DNA from 2 places in the Shewanella maritima genome. Region 1 is predicted to be linked to the other one. Evidence: riboswitches for the same ligand, from Rfam matches in the RefSeq annotation. Region 1 holds a riboswitch; the other holds the start of a gene.
The links. A riboswitch is a leader RNA that binds a small molecule or an ion and turns the genes downstream of it on or off. The one in region 1 is predicted to bind lysine.
Positions count from the first base shown of each region.

Region 2: linked by a shared signal. The riboswitch ahead of EXU30_RS16360 (Na+/H+ antiporter NhaC family protein) and the one ahead of lysC (lysine-sensitive aspartokinase 3) in region 1 are both predicted to bind lysine.

Region 1 is NZ_CP036200.1:1,786,283-1,793,653, forward strand. It holds partial or broken gene EXU30_RS07700 (succinylglutamate desuccinylase/aspartoacylase family protein) at 1-802, opposite strand, end outside; partial or broken gene lysC (lysine-sensitive aspartokinase 3) at 850-2,144, opposite strand; lysine riboswitch at 2,356-2,531, opposite strand; gene EXU30_RS07710 (phosphatase PAP2 family protein) at 2,875-4,191, shown strand; gene EXU30_RS07715 (DUF3293 domain-containing protein) at 4,288-4,719, opposite strand; gene arcA (two-component system response regulator ArcA) at 5,367-6,083, shown strand; gene EXU30_RS07725 (S9 family peptidase) at 6,570-7,371, opposite strand, start outside.
Region 2 is NZ_CP036200.1:3,857,361-3,864,731, forward strand. It holds gene EXU30_RS16345 (H-NS histone family protein) at 1-278, opposite strand, end outside; gene EXU30_RS16350 (electron transfer flavoprotein subunit beta/FixA family protein) at 714-1,463, shown strand; gene EXU30_RS16355 (FAD-binding protein) at 1,465-2,388, shown strand; lysine riboswitch at 2,475-2,674, shown strand; gene EXU30_RS16360 (Na+/H+ antiporter NhaC family protein) at 2,752-4,314, shown strand; gene EXU30_RS16365 (thymidine kinase) at 4,537-5,118, shown strand; gene EXU30_RS16370 (acyl-CoA dehydrogenase C-terminal domain-containing protein) at 5,215-7,005, opposite strand; gene EXU30_RS16375 (hypothetical protein) at 7,200-7,371, opposite strand, start outside.

The DNA of each region.
Region 1 (7,371 bases):
GCATCTGCAAGGTCTATCCGCTCCTGACTAGCAAGCTCTAATGTGAACGCAGAAATTGCTACACCATAGTCACTACTAAATTCACGCCCATGAGCTTTGGCCGCTTCAGCTAAACACCACCATGGGCAAAAAGCGGCTTCATCCATGGCGCCACCAAATTCGTTGGGAATAACCAGTGTATAGGGAATAGAGAAAAACCTTGCTGCTTGTTTGTCATACTCTGGCGCATAAAGGTGTTTGCAGGACTTTGGCCCTGTGTGTAAGTCGAGCACAATATCCGCTTGATGCGCCATTTTCTGCAAGGTCACTGCCAGGCGATGCCCCGTTGAAATGCCCCAGCTATTATTCAAGCGCTCGTCACAAGATTCTGTCAAACGCGCTTTGAAAGCACTAATTAACTCAACTTCTGATAAGTGTTGATGCGCCAAATACCACGCCTCAACATCGAACTTATGTTCCAGGTATTCACGGTTCCAATTTACCCCGGTAATAGGGTCGAAGCGCCCAAGGGTAAACTCACCACTTTTTTGATTAATCCCCAGCGGATTTGCCAGTGGTGCAAGCACTATTTTGCCTAACACTTGATACGACTCAAGTAGCTTGAGCAGTTGGTATATTACGGCATTCCCTGCACCTCGGCGCCGTGCACATTCGCTTGAATATACACACTGGGTGCAGGCGAAACGTCAACGCCACCTTGCGTTTCCGGAACTAAGCTAGGTTCAATGCAAAAAAGCGGCGCCGTTAATGCGTGACCTGTTGCCAACTCGCCCAAGTGTAGTGATGTTTGTTGTATATTCATCTAACCAATAACCTAAGGATTCATTTGCCCTGTGGACTAAGTGTGCTTTATTCAAATAGATTCTGATGTAGCGCATTAACCACATCAGCAGCTTCTGACTCTGACACCAACACACAAAGATTATGTGGGCTAGCACCCTGACAGATCATGCGCACATTATGCGGTTCTAGCACCTGAAATACTCGACTACAAATACCCGCTGTTGACGCAATTTGATTACCAATAATCGCAACTAACGCAAGCTTGTCTTCTACTCTTACGCGGCAATGCTGCGATAACTCTTGCAACAAAGACTCACTTAGCAGGCCTTGACCACTTGAGTCAGAGCCAGTTTTATCTAGGGTGAGTGACACATTTACTTCTGAAGTGGTGATCAAATCGACCGAAATCTTATGGCGAGCTAGCGTAGCAAAAGTCTCGGCTAAGAAGCCTTGAGCATGGAGCATTTGCAAGCTATGAAGATTAAGCAGAGTTTGATCGCGTCTAAGCGCTACTGCACGATACACTGGCGCATCTTCAATTTGATGGCGAATCCAAGTACCACCTTGCTCCGGCGCTTTACTTGAGCCAACAAACACCTGAATTCGCTGTCTAACCGCGGGTAAAATGGTAGCAGGATGCAGCACTTTAGCACCAAAGGTTGCCATTTCAGCAGCTTCGTTGAAGCTGATTTCCGCAATAGGGCGAGCATTAGGAGCAAGTCTAGGGTCAGTGGTATAGATGCCCGCAACATCAGTCCAAATCTCAACCGCATGCGCGTTAAGCGCTTCAGCTAGCAAGGCTGCAGAATAGTCACTGCCACCACGACCTAAAGTTGTGGTTTTACCTTGCTCGTCTGCACCAATAAACCCTTGGGTCACTATGATGTTATCGCTAAGTAGTGGCAGAAGCTTCGCCTTGGCAAGTGTCGCAATTTGCTCAATCTGTGGTTCAGCTTTTCCAAAATGACTATCGGTGCGCAACACCTGACGTACATCGAACGCCTGAGAAGGCTGATCTTTTTGTGCAATAACTGCCGAAAATAGAATAGATGAGCACTGCTCCCCGTCGACAGCAACTCATCCATAATCGCTTTACTGCGGTTAAGCAGTAAAGACTCACTGAGCACTGCCATTTGACTTAATACCTGATCAATCTGCGCGGTAACTTCTTGCGGGCGATCAAGGCTGTCAGCAATGGCATACTGCACCTTAGCAATATCTTTAAGCAGTGCTAGGCGGCGCTCGTCATTCACATTAGCCTGGGTTAGCTCCACCAGCAAGTTGGTGACACCACTTGACGCGCTCACCACAACCACACGGGTATTTGGATTAGCTAATACAATATCGGCGCAACGGCTCATCGCTTCGAAATCAGCAACAGAGGTACCGCCAAATTTGGCTACGACTAGATTTTCAACTTGATTAATTAAATTAGACACTAGCTAGCCTCCGCAACATTTGCAAAGCCAAGCGAATGATTTAGAAATAAATACATGATTACACTCCGAACTCACTACGTTCGAAGAGCCTGGTGCTAGGATAACGCACCCTTGAAGAAGGGAAACAGCAATCACCACCAGAAGCTCTCCACCAAAATACAGGTGACAATCGCCAGGATTCAGCCTAGACGCTCGATACAACGGATGCATCCCTTACGTTATATCTCGGCGTTAATCTCCCTCATAAGTCTTCATTGGAATGGTGCTTCCTCAAACTTACTACCTAGTTAACGCTCCTCTTCTGCGCCCCTCCAAGGAAGGGAAACGAAAAAGTACCAACTTTCACTTATTAAAGTCAACAGGCTCTAGTCAGATGAATAAAATTCATGCCCCAAAAAACTGTGACCAATAAGGCATTTAGTTGTAAAATAGCGATGCAAAACCGAAGGTTGTGCCATTAAGTGAAACGACTCGCAGCAATAACCTCTATGACTATTAACGAATAGTGCCCTAGTTACATGGGTAACCCTAAACAAAGTAAGTTTGATTTAGCCATAACAGTTATCCGCACGTTTCGACTTATTGAAAAATGCTGTTTTAGCCTATAGTTGGTTAAATAAAATGCAATAAGTACTCAAAGGACTGTAATTAAATGAAAGCTAAACTTAGCCTCACCTCAAGTGCGATTATTCTAAGCCTGACTTCAACAACAGCCGTGGCCAAGAGTGAAATTCTAGAAGGCCAATCGGGTACGATCTCTGAAATCGGTGACGTAGTGCAAATTGCCCTACCTGCGGGTGCGTTAATAGGTAGTTTATGGATTGGCGATAAAGAAGGTGCCTGGCAGTTAACTAAAGGCGTTGCAACTACTTCGTTAATCACCCACACCATGAAGTTTGGCTACGGCAGACTTCGCCCAGATGGCACTGAAAGCAATTCTTTCCCTTCAGGCCACACCTCAGCAGCATTCTCTGGCGCAGCATATATTCATCACAGATATGGCGATAAATGGGCACTACCTGCATACACTGCAGCAAGTTTTGTCGGCGCAAGTCGCTTATGGGCAAATCGTCACTTTATGGACGACGTACTTGCCGGTGGCTCAATTGCAGTAATGACCAGCCTTTACTTTACCGACCCTTATAATGCATCAGACCTTGTTGTTGTGCCTAGCTTTAGCGACGGCAACATGGGCTTAGCCGTAAGCTATACACCCGGTGCTAGCAAGAGCTTACCTAAGTACCAGCTAACTGATGATGGTTGGTCTGGCTCAGGAGCACAAAAAGAGTTCCACCGCAGCTACAGTCTATTTATTGGTGGCTTTGACACTAGCAACAACTTTATTCAAGAAAATGGTAGCCCAAGCTTCAATCTCACTGATTTTAGTCGAGAGAGTGAGCCAAATACCTATGCTGCAGCTGAGCTTGAATGGGGCGTCGCCAAAGACCAATATCTACTCTTTAGCTTTAACCCAATTGAGTCTCGCGACAAAACTACACTGGGCAAAGAGTTAAAATGGGCAGGTAAGTCATACTCTGCAGGAAGCGAAGTCATCTCAGCCTATAGTAACTGGTCTCTCACAGCTGATTATGTATTCGAGCTACTGAGCGATAGCGACTGGATTGTTGAACTTGGCGCCGGTGTAACTTTTGCTGCGCAAACTATCCGCTTGGATTACCCTGAAGGCAACAACCTAGGCGAAACGTCAGATCTGTTCGTTGCACCTGCGATTATCTTCAATGGTGGTTATAAGTTTACTGAGGAATTCTCTCTAGACTTGCGCTACCGCGCATCGGGTTTATCTCAATATACTAGCCAGGCCTACTCTGTAGGTGTGACCTATCAAATTAACGATCGCTGGAGCGCGTCATTATTTAGAGGCGTGTTAGAACAAGAGATTGATGGTGATGAGTATTATAACGATGCTGAATTCGATCATGGTGGCTTTGCAGTCACTTATGCTTTCTAGCAGCAAACCAGTCATATCTGTGTAACCGTACACAAGCGTAAAAAGGATGCCTTGGGCATCCTTTTTGGTCTTCCAGCGTCACTCGCTAGAATACGACTAATCAAAATCTGGTAGTTCATTCACCAAGCGCTGCCTTGATGAAAACTTCCCCATACACACTTCTGGTAAATTCGCATCTGCACACGCCAGCAAAGTCAGTTGCCCTTTATCAACATAGTAAATCGCTAACTGATTAAATTGCCTACCCAATTCTAAGGCTTGCGGCTTGTCGACAAACACCGCCCAACTTTTTTCTCTGTGGCTAAGATCAGGAGATGCGCCATAAAGGGCACGATAGGGTTGCTTAGTTTGCTGAATGGTTCGTTGTAATTTGCGATCAAGCAGTCGATTTTGACAAGAAGTTAATTTATTACCAAACGGGTTACATGCGGTAATAATCGCAAATGAAAATTGATCAGAAAGGCGCTGAGTGAGCAAAAAATGTGTACTTTGATAAGCTTGCCACAAGAAAGAATCCACAGTTTCCATAGTCAAAATCTAGTCAATTAAGCCGAATTGAGTGTAGCAGATAGATTTTAGTTCCGGTAGCGATGTGACGTCAGTCACAAGTTTAAAAATGTTAATTCCCTTTATAATCAGCGCCTTATTGTTTATTAACCTTTTGTGTACGGTATTTGGTGGAAATTTGTTAACATTTTATTTGTTAACAAATGCCTAAAACGAGTACAATAATCATCACTAGCTAATTGAACATTCAATCCACTTTGTCACCACACTTTAGCTGACACTTATGAATGATTTTAATAGAAGCTAAGTTTACACCTGTTTATGTCATGTTCTACATTTAGAGAAACATTAAACTAAATGAAATAAACAAGTTGCCGGGGAACTTTGTGCTTTTACAGGTTTCCAATGTGACGAGGTGTTAACCCAGAATTTATTCGCATGTATCCTTTTTTCGTCAACATAGATGTTGCTCATAGCAGACATGCGAATCACTGACTTATAAAAACCGAGCTGTCAGTGGCCAATGCGAGTGTTTAATATCAAGGCAGACACGCTTAAACACCAATAAATATGAAGATACGGCGCACTTATTTACAGGGAGCAAGTGACGCTTAGCCCTAGCAATTATGAAAGCTAGACTATGACTTTATTAATTTAGGTAATTTAATATGCAAAACCCGCACATTCTTATTGTTGAAGATGAAGCCGTAACTCGTAACACCCTGCGTAGCATTTTTGAAGCTGAAGGTTATGTTGTAGTTGAAGCAAACGACGGCGCTGAAATGCACAAAGCGATGCAAGAGAACAAAATCAACTTAGTAGTAATGGACATCAACCTACCTGGTAAGAATGGTCTACTACTAGCGCGTGAACTTCGTGAAATCAATAACATCGGCCTTATCTTCCTAACTGGTCGTGACAACGAAGTCGACAAGATCCTCGGTCTTGAAATCGGTGCTGATGACTACATCACTAAGCCATTCAACCCACGTGAACTAACCATCCGTGCTCGTAACCTATTAACTCGCGTTAACAGCACTGGTGCAGAAGCTGAAGAGAAAGGTAGCGTTGAATACTACCGCTTCAATGGTTGGAGCTTAGAAATCAACAGCCGTTCTCTAGTTAGCCCACAAGGTGAGTCTTACAAGCTACCACGCAGTGAATTCCGCGCGATGCTTCACTTTGTTGAGAATCCAGGCAAAATCTTAACTCGTGCTGACCTACTAATGAAGATGACTGGTCGCGAGCTTAAGCCGCACGACCGTACAGTTGACGTAACTATCCGTCGTATCCGTAAGCACTTCGAAAGCCTAGCGGACACGCCAGAAATCATCGCAACTATCCACGGTGAAGGCTACCGTTTCTGTGGTAACCTAGAAGATTAATACTTCTGAGCTAAGAGAAGACTAATTCTTCTAAGCGAAAAAATTTGAAAACCAGACCTCAGGGTCTGGTTTTTTTATGTTTGGCATCGGAGTCTTGTTTGAAAGTGCACAATTGTATAAAACACAGCACAAAGCTGCGTATTAATCTAGTCTCTCTAAACCTAGGGCGAGCTCGTGAACATTTATCACGTATTTTCCTGTGGGATTAATGAGCTTTGAGTAAGCAAGCCTCTTTAGCAGGGATGCTAAAGCGGAGCCCCTAACGTAACCATAGGGGATGATTTTACGGCATCTTGCGCAATCAAAGTTCATTAACTCTTAGTACATGATTGATAATCAATCACTCATACGCTAGCCCTGTCCATAACCCCCAGCTAACTTGCGACTGCCAATAGAAAATGCCAGATGATAGGCGACTATCCACACACTACAGGCAAAAGAAAGCCAGCACTGTGGCTGGCTCTCTCAGCTGAAGAATAAAACGAATTAGTTCTTCAATTGGCTATCTAGAAATGCCGCCAAAGACTTATATAAATGGTTACGCACTTTCTCACCGCGCATCGAGTGCTTAGAGCCAGGGTAATCCATCATTTGGAATAACTTACCGTCATCTTGCAGCGCTTTATACACACGGGTACTGTTTTCAAACAATACGTTGTCATCAGCCATACCGTGATACATCAACAAGCCAGACTTATAGCCGCCAACATAAGGCATCACGCTGCTGGCGTCATAACCAGCTTTGTTTGTTTCTGGGTGCCCCATATAACGCTCAGTGTAATGCGTATCATATAAACGCCAATCGGTTACTGGCGCACCGGAGATAGCCGCTTTAAAGTAATCTGGCGCTTTGAACTGACTCAATAATGCCATGTAACCACCATAGCTGTGACCATAAATAGCGATATTGTCACCATCAACAAAAGGTAAGCTGCGTAGGTAATCTACACCGACCTTTTGATCGCGCACCTCGGCTTCACCCATGTTTTGATAAATCACATATTCAAACTGAGTACCACGATTTGCTGAGCCGCGGTTATCTAGCTGAAATACCACATAGCCGTTTTGCAATAGATACTGACTAAAGTAATCAGCCTCACTCCAGCTGTTAGTTACGGTTTGCGCATGGGGGCCACCGTATACACGCACCAGCACAGGGTATTGCTTGGTTGAGTCAAAATCTGTTGGTTTAAATAAGCGGTATTGCAACGTCTGACCATCATCAGCACTCAACGTACCAAACTCAGGCATTTGCCAAAGACCGGCATGAGCATACAGCGGGTGTTCT
Region 2 (7,371 bases), 2.1 Mb from region 1:
TTAGCTGGGCGTGGTGCACGCTTTTTAGGTGCTGGCTTAGTAGCCGATGCATCTAAATCTTCAATTGATAAACCGCTTTCTTCAATCTGAGCTAAAATTTCAGCAATACGTGCATCGCGCGCTGCATTTGCTTCTGCTTTAGCTTTCTCTTCAGCTTCACGGTCGTCAATGATTTTATTTAGTTTGGTGGCTACGTCGCGTAAATCTTCTAGAGCTAAATCTTTAACTGCAGCTTTAAAACGACGACCATGGGTTAACACGCTAATAAAATCACTCATTGCTACTATCCTAATTATTTAAAAAGGGAGATTTGATAATTCATTTTAATTATAGATTTTTAAAAGTGAAGCCTAGTTCGTGACGATGAAGACTGTGAACTAACTTACACTTTTAACTAACAGGTTTGCGGACTTTTTATTGCGAACTACAACGAGCAAAAAATAACGCAGACGCTTGAATTGCTAATAATAGAAATAAAATTTGTTACTGGCAAATTATAAAATATAAATAAGTGTAAATTTTCCTAGTTCCGTCAAAAATATCATAAATGTGTGCATGTCAAATTTGATTGCCAAAAGCGGTAATTAAAAAGTGTTAAACAAGCGTTTGAATTGCATTGACGTTAACGTCAACAGGAAGTAGAGTTGAGCTAACTTGCATTGGCATAGGCCAATGTGTCGTCCACATACATGAAGGTGTAGGAAGGAACCCCTATGAAAGTATTGGTGCCAGTAAAGCGCGTCGTTGATGCCAATGTGAAGGTCAGGGTAAAAGCTGATAACACAAACGTAGACACAGCAAACCTAAAGATGGCGTTGAACCCATTTTGTGAGATTGCAGTAGAAGAAGCGGTACGCTTGCAAGAAGCAGGTAAGGCCACTGAAGTTGTTGTTGTGAGTGTCGGTACTAAAGCAGTGCATGAGCAACTACGTACAGCAATGGCATTAGGTGCAGATCGTGCAATTCATGTTGAGACTGATGAAGAATTAGTGCCGCTATCAATTGCCAAAATTTTGCATGCTGTGCAACAAAAAGAGCAAGCAGATATTGTATTGCTAGGTAAGCAGTCTATTGATGGCGACAATAACCAAACAGGCCAAATGCTAGCTGCGCTGGCTGATATGCCTCAGGCTACGTTTGCTTCTGAAGTAAACGTAGAAGATGGCAAACTAACCGTCACTCGTGAAGTTGACGGTGGTTTGCAAACATTGGCGATGCCATTACCAGCAGTTGTTACTGCTGACCTTCGCTTAAACGAACCTCGCTACGCTAAGTTACCAAACATTATGAAGGCTAAGCGTAAGCCACTTGAAACTGTCACCATTGATGACTTGGGTGTAACCCTTAAAGTGCATCAAGAGGTGGTAAAAGTTACGCCGCCAACAGAGCGTCAAGCGGGCATCATGGTGTCTTCAGTAGAAGAGCTAGTTGAGAAGTTAAAGAACGAAGCGAAGGTGATTTAATATGACTATTCTAGTATTAGCTGAACATGATAATCAGCAATTAAAAACCGATACCGCTAAAGTCGTTAGCGCAGCAAAAGCCATTGGTGGTGACATTCACCTACTGGTTGCTGGTGAAAACTGTGGCGCAGTTGTTGATAGTGCCAAGCAACTTGATGGCGTTGCTAAAGTACTGGTTGCCGACGCTGGCGCTTATGGTGCACAGCTTGCTGAAAACCTATCAAAACTTGTTAATGACCTAAGCGGCGACTACTCACACATTTTGGCTGCAGCTTCAAGTGTGGGTAAAGCAACCTTACCTCGCGTAGCAGCGCTTGCTGATGTAGCGCAAATTTCTGAAATCATTGAAGTGGTTGATGCCGATACGTTTGTACGCCCAATTTATGCGGGTAATGCATTAGCGACGGTGAAAAGCTTAGATTACAAGAAAGTTATTACGGTTCGCTCTAGTGCATTTGATGCAGTAGCAGCAACAGGTAATGCAGATGTAGCTGAGCTTACGCAAGTCATTGAAGCTAAAACTGAGTTTGTATCGCAAAGCCTAACTGAATCAGAGCGTCCAGAGCTCGGTAATGCTGGCATTATTGTATCGGGTGGTCGCGGCATGGGCAGTGGTGAGAATTTTGCCATCCTTGAGCAACTTGCCGATAAACTTGGCGCTGCGGTTGGTGCATCTCGCGCGGCTGTTGATGCAGGCTTTGTACCGAATGATTTACAGGTTGGTCAAACCGGTAAGATCGTTGCTCCAGAGCTATATATCGCCGTTGGTATCTCAGGTGCTATCCAGCATCTAGCCGGTATGAAGGATTCGAAAGTGATTGTTGCAATCAACAAAGATCCAGAAGCGCCTATCTTCCAGGTTGCTGACTACGGCCTAGAAGCAGACTTGTTTGACGCCGTGCCTGCGCTCAATAACTTGATCTAAAACTTGATCTGAATCACACTAAGCGGCTCTGGGGTGGCATCCCCATAGCCGCTTATGTTTTTATGTGCCCGCGTTTTTCACAAACGCCCTTTAGTAGAGGAGCATTAAATATCAGTAGTGGTCGTTAGGGTGATGCCTGTGAGCTACCACGAAAGGATTTGGTGCCGAAGTAGTTAGTTTTATCGCAAACAGCTGCTGGTGTTGTTACCGAACAGGTACTGCACTGCCATAGTATTGTTTTGTCGGGATGACAAAACTGATTTTACTATGGAGCGCTACTGAGAGGACAGGTGTTCCTAGGTATGACCTTACCTTGCACCGGTTCAGTCGCCCTCCATTCGTACTTACACGAAGAAAATAATAATGAATTTAATCAACTATGCTGACTCAGCATTGTCTTTATTGCCGCCTGTTGTTGCGATTGTACTTGCTGTATTTACTCGAAAAGTACTGCTTTCACTAGGTGTGGGGATAATTATTGGCGCACTGCTACTTACCGACTTTAATCTCGCAAATACCGCCAGCTTTATCGGCGATACCGCCACTGGCCTAGTTTGGGATGATGGTGCACTTAATGCCTGGAACCTAAACATTCTTGGATTTCTCGTTTTACTTGGCATGATCACTGCGCTTATTAGTGTTAGTGGCAGCTCACGAGCCTTTGCGGATTGGGCAAAGGAGCGCATTCGCAACAAACGTGATGCTAAGCTGATGACAATGGTGCTTGGTTGTGCGGTATTTATTGATGATTATTTCAATAGTCTGGTAGTTGGCTCTATTTCACGCCCAATTACCGACCGCTACCATATCTCACGTGCCAAGTTAGCTTATTTACTTGATTCAACGGCTGCACCAGTTTGTGTGATTTCACCTATCTCGAGTTGGGGTGCTTACATCATTGCACTTATTGGCGGTATTCTTACTGCCCACGGTTTTGCTGATACTGGTCACTTGACCATTTTCATGCAAATGATCCCAATGAACTTCTACGCTATTTTTGCGTTGCTGTTATTACTGTGTGTAGCTATGTTCACTTTAGATGTTGGTCCAATGCGCCAGCATGAGCAAAACGCCCAAAAAGGTGAATTGTACGATGAGTCGAAGGGCATGCCGCCAGGGGCGACTGCTGATTTACCTGAAGCGGATACAGGTAAAATTTCTGGTCTGTTCGTGCCGATTTTAGTACTGATTGCGGCCACTGTATTTTTCATGATTTCAAGCGGCGCAGACGCGTTAGCGGCTGACAATAAACCATTTTCAGTATTAGGTGCGTTCGAGAATACTGATGTCGCTCAGTCACTGCTTTATGGTGGGTTAGTTGGCTTTGTGGTGACCTTCATTTTGGCATTTGTGCAGAAGGTAGCATTCAACATGATTGCCAAAGGCATGTTGATGGGCGCTAAGTCGATGCTGCCAGCTATTTACATCTTACTTTTTGCTTGGTCTATTGCTGGTGTAATTGGTCAATTAGAAACGGGTAAGTACATGGCAAGCCTTGCTACTGGTAATATCCCGTTTGAATTACTGCCGGCCGTACTATTTTTACTAGCAGGTTTAACGGCTTTTTCTACCGGTACTAGCTGGGGTACTTTCGGTATTATGTTGCCAATCGCTGCGGATATGGCGATGGGAAGCGACAGTACTATGATGTTACCAATGCTCTCAGCTGTGCTTGCTGGTGCTGTATTTGGCGATCATTGCTCACCAATCTCAGACACCACGATTTTGTCATCCACCGGTGCAAGTTGTCATCACTTAGACCATGTATGGACTCAGTTGCCGTACGCTGTGATAGTCGCGCTAATCAGTATTGCGGGTTATATCGTGCTTGGCTTTACTTCGTCAGTGCTATTTGGCCTAGCGACTGCCAGTGTGTTATTTGTGATTAGTGTATTGGTGCTTAAAGCCAAATCTAATGCTCAGTAGCGGCTAGTTGTCTTCAGAAAAAAAACCGCGATTTTCGCGGTTTTTTCGTTTCAAATGAAGCTACTCTCGCCAATCATTTAACCTGCTATGCTGCTAGTCCAGTGCATGCAGGCCGTTAAGGCGCGCGGTTAGTTAACCGAAACTGAGAAAATGATCCACCGCAATGCCTTTTGCTGTCCGCTTGGGTATAATCAAGCGCAAAATATAAAAAGGGTCTTGGTTTTGGCACAGTTGTACTTCTATTATTCGGCAATGAATGCCGGCAAATCGACTTCATTATTACAGTCTTCTTATAACTACCGTGAACGCGGTATGAACACCTTAGTAATGACCGCATCAATTGATGATCGTTACGGTCAGGGCAAGGTTGCATCACGTATTGGTATTCAAACCGATGCGCAAGTCTTTGGTGACAAAGACAATCTAATTGACTTAGTCGCCACCGCAAAAGCGGCGCAAGATATCCACTGCGTATTAGTTGATGAGTGTCAGTTTTTAAGTAAAGAGCAAGTTCGCCAATTAACCCATGTGGTCGACAACTTTGATATTCCTGTACTGTGCTATGGCCTAAGAACTGACTTTCAGGGCGAACTTTTCGTTGGCAGTCAGTATCTTCTTGCGTGGGCTGACAAATTAGTTGAGCTTAAAACCATTTGTCATTGCGGCCGTAAGGCCAACATGGTGGTGCGCCTTGATGAGACTGGTAAGCCAATGAAAGAAGGTGAGCAGGTTGCCATTGGCGGTAACGAAAGTTACGAGTCAGTATGCCGCAAGCATTTTAGAGAAACCCTATGGGATGCGTAACTGCGGCTTGAAAACCGATTGAATAAAAAACAGCTTCCGAGGAAGCTGTTTTTTATTGATTATTTACTATTGATCAGTGATTGAAAAAGCTAGCTGCTAGAACAGCTCTTCTTCAAACTCGACGATATCCTGGCTGCTCGCTTCGATTTGTCTTGCTAGGCTGCCTGTCTGTACAGCCCAGTAACCCATGTAAAACTTGGCTGTTTTAAGCTTTTCTTGATAGAAAGCAGTATCGTCGCTACCGTTGGCTAGCGCCTCAAGTGAGGTTGCCGCCATCCTTGCCCACATCCAGGCTAACGATGTGATCCCTAAAATTTGCATATAGGCCATTGATGCTGCACCAATCAAATCTGGGTTGGTTTGTGCCGCTTTCACTATGTAACCTGTTGCACGTTCAAGGTCTGCTGCCGCTTTCATCAAACCGCCAATGAATGGCTGCATGTCATCATTGCCTGCGTGTTGCTCAATAAAGCTTTTCACCATTTCTGACCAGGCCATTAAAGCTGCGCCTTTATCCGATAATAGTTTACGGCCAACAAGATCCAGCGCTTGTACGCCGTTAGTGCCTTCATAAATCATGGCAATGCGGCAATCACGTACAAATTGCTCCATTCCCCATTCATTAATATAACCATGACCACCGAAGACCTGCTGAGCATCGACACAGGCTTTAAAACCCTGATCGGTAACAAAGCCCTTTACGATTGGGGTGAATAGGGCGGCAATGGCATGCGCTTGTTTTGCCTTGACGGTATCGACATTGCGCTCAGCTTGGTCAAGCCATAGCGCTTGTTGACCCATTAATGCGCGCGCACCTTGGTTAAGTGCTTTTTGTGATAACAACATGCGGCGCACATCACCATGAACCAAAATTGAATCAGCTTTTTGCTCGGTTTGTTTTGCGCCGCTCAACGCACGGCCTTGGATACGCTCTTTAGCGTAAGTAAGGGCATTCTGATAGGCAATTTCTGATAGTCCAAGGCCTTGTATACCCACACCTAAACGAGCTTGGTTCATCATGGTAAACATGGCGCGCAGTCCTTGATGAGGTTCGCCAATCAACTCACCTTTGGCATTATTAAACACCATGACACAAGTAGAGTTACCGTGGATCCCCATTTTATGCTCAAGCGCTGCAGCATGTAGGGTATTGGCTTCACGTAAGCTGCCATCACCATTAACCATGATTTTAGGCACAGCAAATAGCGAGATACCTTTTACGCCCTCGGGTGCGTCTGGCAGTTTGGCAAGCACTAGGTGAACGATATTTTCTGCAAGGTCATGATCGCCAGATGAAATAAAGATTTTCTCGCCGCTAATGGCGAACAACCCGTCTTCTACAGGCTCAGCTTTAGTGCGAAGTAAAGCCAAGTCGGTGCCTGCGTGAGATTCAGTGAGGTTCATGGTGCCAGTCCACTCACCACTGACCAGTTTAGGTAGGTACTTGTTTTTTAGCTCATCGCTACCATGGGCATGGATTGCGGCGTAAGCGCCATGTGTTAACCCAGGATACATGGCAAAAGCCATATTAGTTGATGATTTCATCTCAGTGGCAAATACACCCACGACTTCAGGCAGGCCTTGTCCTCCGTATTCAACGTCACAGGTGAGGGTGGCCCAGCCATTATCAACGTATTGCTGATACGCATCGATAAAACCATCCGGCGTGATGACTTTTCCATCTTCTAGCTTGCAGCCCTGCAGATCGCCGCTAGCATTGAGAGGTAGCATCACTTCTGTGGTGAAGTCTGCAACGCCTTGTAAGATGGCATCAACTAGTTCACTATCAAATTCATCAAATCCTTTGAGGTCTGTGTACTGATAAACATTGAGCAGTTCATTGAGAATAAATTGATAGTCGCGAATGGGTGCTTGATATGTAGGCATAGCTGCTGTCCTTAGTTGTTTGTCCTTGCGTGCTTTGCGCATGAGTTCGTTATTATGCAGTGGTTAATCTTGTTCAAGCATTAACCATAGTCATTACTGTACTTAAGTTTGTTAATAAAAACAGCCGTTTTTTGCTAAACATAGAGTAGAAATATATTCTTTAAATTTCATTTGCTTACCTCTTTATTCAAACGCTAGTTTAAATCCTTAAGCAGGAGTCTAACTTCCGCTCTTACTTGATCAATTTGCGCAACGATTTCATTGGTTGATTGTTGCTGCCGTTGGTAATTTTGCCAATGTTGTTGCCATGTTTGTTTTAGCTGCTTGGCACTACTTTGTACGCTAGGTGTGGTGATCAGGCTCAAA